3 regions of the Pseudoalteromonas sp. NZS100 genome follow, and region 2 is predicted to be linked to each of the others. Evidence: predicted binding sites of a transcription regulator. Region 2 holds the regulator's gene; each other region holds the start of a gene.
The links. The regulator LexA, encoded in region 2, represses DNA repair genes until DNA is damaged. The targets are predictions, from matches to a motif close to TACTGTATNNNNATACAGTA.
Positions count from the first base shown of each region.

Region 1: I6E69_RS16045 (SulA-like leucine-rich domain-containing protein) is a predicted target of LexA. The motif match lies at 1,439-1,458, and genes of this name have one in related genera.
Region 3: ruvC (crossover junction endodeoxyribonuclease RuvC) is a predicted target of LexA. The motif match lies at 978-997, and genes of this name have one in related genera.

Region 1 covers NZ_JADYWM010000017.1:92,991-95,264, forward strand. Annotated here, with positions in the region: gene I6E69_RS16035 (NCS2 family permease) at 1-599, opposite strand, end outside; gene I6E69_RS16040 (tetratricopeptide repeat protein) at 718-1,182, shown strand; gene I6E69_RS16045 (SulA-like leucine-rich domain-containing protein) at 1,481-1,915, shown strand; gene I6E69_RS16050 (YchJ family protein) at 1,954-2,274, shown strand, end outside.
Region 2 covers NZ_JADYWM010000016.1:82,956-85,229, reverse strand. Annotated here, with positions in the region: gene I6E69_RS15570 (hypothetical protein) at 1-334, shown strand, start outside; gene I6E69_RS15565 (PaaI family thioesterase) at 335-775, opposite strand; gene lexA (transcriptional repressor LexA) at 943-1,560, shown strand; gene coxB (cytochrome c oxidase subunit II) at 2,044-2,274, shown strand, end outside.
Region 3 covers NZ_JADYWM010000006.1:230,400-232,673, forward strand. Annotated here, with positions in the region: gene ruvA (Holliday junction branch migration protein RuvA) at 1-402, opposite strand, end outside; gene ruvC (crossover junction endodeoxyribonuclease RuvC) at 405-929, opposite strand; gene I6E69_RS08780 (ABC transporter permease) at 1,060-2,274, opposite strand, start outside.

The sequences.
Region 1 (2,274 bases), on a different contig from region 2:
AATAAAATACTAATAAGTACACCGCTTTTAAAATCGCGGTATAAAAGCGCTGCAATTACAAAAAAGCTTAATATAGCTAATAATGGGCCTGGGGAAGTAATGTCGCCCAATTGCACTAGTGTTGCTGGGCTTGAGACAATAATGCCTGCATTTTTAAGGGCAATTAAGGCTAAAAAAGCACCAATACCTGTTGCGATAGCTCGCTTGAGCACCAGAGGTATGGCATTAATAATCCATTCTCTGACTTTAAATAAACTTAAAAATAAAAATATACAACCCGACATAAAAACAGCCCCTAATGCGGCTTGCCAGGTATAACCCATTCCTAATACGACGCCATACGTAAAAAAAGCATTTAGTCCCATGCCAGGCGCTAATGCTAATGGATAATTAGCCCATAAACCCATTATAAAACAGCCTATCGCAGCTGCTATACAGGTAGCTACAAATGCAGCCCCTTGGTCCATCCCTGCCTCAGCAAGCATAGCCGGGTTTACAAATACAATGTATACCATAGTGATAAAGGTCGTTAGGCCAGCAACGCATTCGCGTTTAACTGTTGAGTTATTTTCGCTGAGTTTAAATAAGGCTTCAAACATAATAAACTTGTGATAGTAAAAAGTGGCGAGATTTTAACATAAAAATTATCTTTTACAGGACATTTTACCTTGCTATATACTAAACTGTTAAAGTAGTTAAAATAATAAATGAACCAATATGCTTAAAACAACACCTTGTGAGCAAGACTTAGAGCAACAGCTAGACAACATTTTAGGTTTTGTTACTCAACCAGAAAGCAGCCCCGCGCCCATTGATAATAAAAAAGATGAGCAAAGTACTATTAATAAAGCCCTATATTATTTAAAAAATAATCAAGCTCCATTGGCTGCAAAATGGATGCGCCTTGCTGCAATGGCAGGAAACCATAGAGCACAGTTTTATTTAGGTTTATTTTTTGTAAAAGGTGAAGGCGTGCCACAAAGTGTATTTCATGCTGTAGCGTGGTTGAGCTTAGCGAGTAGCCAAGGGTACGCACCTGCCACTGCAGCGGTTACAGATATACGCAAACATATCGAAACTAAGCGATTTAAAGATGCTCAATGTTATGCAGCAAGTTTGTACGAACAAATCCACCAACTCCAGTTTTCTCATATGATCCCTCGCACCAGTGAAAACACATAAACTAACTAAGTTATAAGTACTGTATACAGTTTTGAAAAATACTGTATATAGTTACAAAGATACTCCTACACAGTATAAAACCCACAAATGAAAACATGACTCAAAAATTTATTTTAAAAATACCCCCTCAAAAACAAGCCTATAACAAGTTGATTAATAAAGAATTATAGATTTAAAAACAAAAAACAATGATCAAAAGCTGAATAACTGTACAAATAAATAGCATAAAATGCTTGCACGAAAGCACTGTATAAACTACTGTATATGAATACTGTATAAAAACCCAGTGAGTGAAATTATGTTACAGCCTATTACCGTAAGAACAGTTAAAAGTTACCAACAAGACGAGCAAAGCGATTGCGTAAATTTGATCCAAATTGAAGATGAAATTTCAGCGACCTTTGAGCTTTTAAAAGTATTACACCAGTATAATAGCTCTAATGCATGGACGTTATTAATTGCACCAGATCATGTACCTAGCAAAGCTTTACTTGACTCATGCTCTATTGATACAAGTAAATTACTTGTAATTAGACAGAAGCACCTAGTAAATCTAGAGTATGTATTAAATTCTGCGTTACATAATGGAAACTTTGCAGCGGTAATTACCTGGACCGATATAGTTAATAACCAACTACTTACAAATCTATCGTTCGATTTGAGTAAAACGAATACAAAACTATATTGTTTTACTAAAAACGCTCAAACAACAGAGATACCACTCGCTCAATAAGCTTGTTAAACTAATGTTTTAGACTTTGTATTATTATTATGACTTCACTCAATACCACATTATGTTTTTGCAGCAGTGGGCACAATTATGCCGATTGCTGCGAGCCGCTTCACTTATCTGTTAAGCAAGCTGACACTCCTGAACAACTTATGCGCTCACGATTCAGCGCTTATGTTATTAAAAATGCAAAATATGTTTATCAAACCTACGCAAAAGAAAAACAAGCTGAGAATCCGGTTAAAGAAATCAATGATTTTGCTAACAGCTGTCGATTTATAAATCTTGATTTAATTGACTCAAGCCATGATGGCGATACTGGAACGGTAGAATTTAAAGCCCAATATTTTTATCAAAACTTA
Region 2 (2,274 bases):
GCAAGATATTAGTTTGCTAGTGGCGGACTTGAAAAAAGTCGCGACGATTTTACATTATGACAAAGACGAATACCGTCAACTAGCGCGTATTGAAGCTACAGGTGAGGTGAGCACACCTGATAAAGCCATAAACCATATATGTGAGCTTATTGAATCGTGTTCGCGTAACGCACTAAAGCAATGGTTAAGCTGTTCACGTAGAACGTTTGATATTGGTTTTGAATCAGGAACTTCTCCTAAGTGCTTTAATCAAGCCTTAGATGCAGATACATTATTGCGTATATCTGCGATTGGTGCGGGTATGGAAATTACCATTTACCCAATCGAAAAGTAACTATCTTCGCTCTACGACTGCTGCGGTCATTTTTGATACGCAGCACAGCTCATTGCGGCTATTTGTAATTTTTATTTCCCATACTGAACTACGTTTGCCAATATGAAACGCTCTTGCCGTTGCTGTTAAAGTGCCGTTGCGAGATGCTTTTAAATGACTTGCGCTAATTTCCTGCCCTACACAGTAAAATTTAGTAAAATCGACAACAAAGTTAGCGGCATAGCTGGCAACTGTTTCGGCAAGTACAACGTTAGCACCGCCGTGAACCATGCCCATTGGGTTATGATGCTCAGGAATTGCCGGCATTGTGGCAACCAAATAATCATCGCCAATTTCTGTGACTTCTATCCCCATAGTTTTCATTAATGTTCCTTGGCCATTAACGCCTTGCTCTAACTGCTTGCACAGCTCTAAGGTGATGGGCTGGTACCAAATACTCATAATGTCTCCTTTGCATTTTTAATCATTTATAAACTTAGCTTTAGTTATATCCTTGAAATGTACACAAGTGAAATTACTTTAGCTATTTTAAGGCTTAATTTAAATTTGCGATTTTTATTTAACTGTATATACTCACAGTTAAATGTACTGTATGGAAAACCAGTTGTATGCGACCATTAACGAACCGCCAAGCTCAAATACTCGAACTAATTAAAGTTTTTATTAAAGACACTGGTATGCCTCCTACACGTGCTGAAATAGCGCAAACATTAGGTTTTAAAAGTGCCAATGCTGCTGAAGAACATTTAAAAGCACTTGCTAAAAAAGGCGCAATTAAAATGAAACCAGGTGCAAGCCGTGGTATTCAATTAATTGAAGAAGATGAGCCAGAACAATTAGGTTTACCGCTTATAGGGCGTGTTGCTGCTGGTTCACCTATTTTGGCGCAAGAGCACGTTGAAAGTCACTGCAAAATCGATCCATTAATGTTTAAACCGGCTGCAGATTTTTTACTACGCGTTAACGGTATGAGCATGAAAGATATTGGTATTATGGATGGTGATTTACTTGCTGTACATCGTACTCAAACCGCTGAAAACGGACAAGTTGTTGTTGCCCGCCTAGACGAAGACGTAACTGTAAAACGTCTTGAGAAAGCGGGTCGTAAAGTATTACTTCATGCTGAAAACGACGATTTTGACTCTATTGAAGTAGATCTTGAGAATGAGTCTTTTAATATTGAAGGCTTAGCCGTTGGCGTTATAAGAAACGCTGATTGGATGTGACTTTAAAAATAGCTTTTAAACAAGCAGTTTTATAAATGCGTACTAATTAGTACGCATTTTTGTTTTAAAATTTGTACTAAAAATAGGGCGTAAACAGCCCACTGACTATTTAAGCTGTAAACTTTTTTGCACTTATATTTTCCCCCTCTGAATGCGTTAAACCCCTTTGTTTTGCTCATATTTTGAACTTCCTGTCGCCCAGTTGATTACCGATTTTTTATTAATTATTCAATATCACCTGATTGTTTTTTATACTAAAACTTGCTTGTTGTTCGTTTTTTAGCTAATTGTTAATGTGCTGAGCTAATAATAACTCACAGCTTTTTAGTTTTGAGAACACACAATATACACAAACCCGTTGTTGGCGCAGCAAAACCAATCAATATTAAATGAGATTGGCTAAAAAAATAAAAATAACGAATTGGCGTTTAAGCCGTATGCCTCTTCGCTTTGCATTCGCAATAGCATCAAAGGAGCCGTCACATGGGTAAACTGACCTCTACCTTGTGGCTTATATTATGTGTTTTTTCGCACCCAGTTTTGGCTAACAGCCAATACAATATGCGCAAAGGCGTAACCGATATAAGCAATAATGTATATCAGCTGCACATGACCATATTTATAATATGTTGTGTGATTGGGGTGATAGTGTTCGCAATTATGTTTTGGGCACTTATTCATCACCGTAAATCTAAAGGGGCTGTACCTGCCCAA
Region 3 (2,274 bases), on a different contig from region 2:
ATCTTTTAGTCTGTCTTTCATTTCGAGTACTAAACGCTCGGCTGTTTTTTTACCTACACCGGGTAATTTAACAAGCGATGTTGAGTCTTCGTTATTTACACAACTTACAAATTGTTTTGCCGACATGCCCGATAAAATAGCTAAGCCAAGTTTTGGCCCTACGCCATTTGCTTTTAAAAGCTCTCTAAACAAGGCACGTTCAACTTTATTATTAAAACCAAATAATAGTTGAGCATCTTCACGCACTACAAAGTGAGTGTAAACAATCGCGTTTTCACCAATTTTTGGTAAATCGTAAAAACAGGTCATTGGCATTTGTACTTCGTAACCTACACCACTTACTTCGAGTAATATTTCTGGTGGCTGTTTTTCGACTAAAATACCATTTAAGCGGCCTATCATAATTATTTCCTTAAACGTCCTCTAACGGTTTTGCTTGCGCTGCCCGCTAGTTTAATTAAATTTTGTTCTGAGTGGGCGTGGCAAATCGCAATAGCGAGTGCATCAGCTGCATCGGCCTGTGGCGTACCGGGTAGTTTTAAAATATTTTTTACCATGTGTTGCACTTGTGTTTTATCTGCGCCACCGTTGCCTACTACTGCTTGCTTAATTTGCCTAGCTGAGTATTCAAATACAGGTAAGTCGGCCATCGCAGCGCCCACAATCGCAGCGCCTCTAGCTTGGCCTAGTTTTAAAGCTGAATCGGGGTTGTGCGCCATAAATACTTTTTCAATGGCAAAGGTTTCTGGTGAAAACTGCTCAATAAGCTGTGTAATGCCTTGATAGATCATTTTAAGCCTAACCGGAAAAGGATGATCTGCTAACTTAATACAACCACTGCCTAAATATGTAAATTTAGAACCTTGGTGGGCAACAACGCCATATCCGGTCAAACGTGAACCAGGATCGATCCCTAAAATAATGGCCAAACAGCGCTCCATTGTTATTATTTTTAAATTACGCTAATAATGCCAGAGCACTGTATAAATTACCAGTACAAAGAAAAACAAAAATGCCCACGTACTAGGTGGGCATTTACAGGAACATGTTAGTTTAAGCTTACCCTAGGGCACGCACTAATCCTTGGGTGTTTTGTTTAAGTGTTCGGGCAATCATTAAATAACCTAAACCAGCCACAAATACGCCGCCAGCTACCGGACCTATAATCCATATATGTGGGTGTAACTTACCTGCTAAATCAAACATTTGTTGCTGCACAATCAAAAGCGCTATATCACTAAAAAATGCAGCCACTAAACCAGCTAAACCGCCTAGTAATAAAAACTCATACAGGGTCGCGTTTTTAATTAATCGGCTTTTAGCCCCAAGCGTTCGCAGTATTACAATTTCTTGCATACGCTCACCTAAACTAGCTTGCACTTGCGATATAAGTACAAGCGCGCCACACAGCACTACAATTGCAAGTACGAAGCCAATGGCGAGCGATACTTGCGAAATAGTTGTTTGTATTTGCTTAACAAAGTTATCAATATCAATCGCTGTAATAGTAGGGTAAGTACGTAATAACTGGCTAAAGTCACGTTTTTGATCTGGGTTTATACGTACCGACGAAATATACGTCGCCGGAAAATCTGCAAGTACATCCGGGCTTAAAATAATAAAAAAGTTAGGTTTAAGCGTGGCCCAATTTACTTTGCGCACACTGGTGATTTTAGCGTCGAACGACTGCGAACCAATTAAAAATGTAAGCGTATCGCCTATCTCAACATCTAAACGCTCAAGCATCGACTCCTCTACTGAAGCCTCAGCCATCGCATTCTCACCAAACCACGTACCTTGTGTTACTTCATTTTGATCAGGCACATCTTTAAGCCATGTAAGATTTAGCTCACGACCAATACCTGCACGTGCTTCTTCGTCTTTTTTCTCGTTGTCTTGCAGCGATACAGAACGCGCTACCAACTCGCCGTTCACAGCATTTACGCGCCCACGAATAGTTGGATAAAACTCTGATACCTGAATATCTTTTTGTGCCAAATACTCATTAATTGGCTCAAGCTCATTTTGTGTAATATTGACTAGAAACGCATTAGGCGCGTCGCTTGGAAGTTGCGACTGCCAATCAGATATCATGTCGTTTTTAAGTACCACTAAAAACAGCAGTAATTTAATCGCTAACGAAAAACTAATTAACTGTACCGCGTTCACATTTGCACGCTTTTGGATAGATGCAATTGCAAGCGACCAACTATTACCTGGCTTTAATCCTAGTTTTCGACCACCACCAAATATTAATTTAGATACTAAAAACAG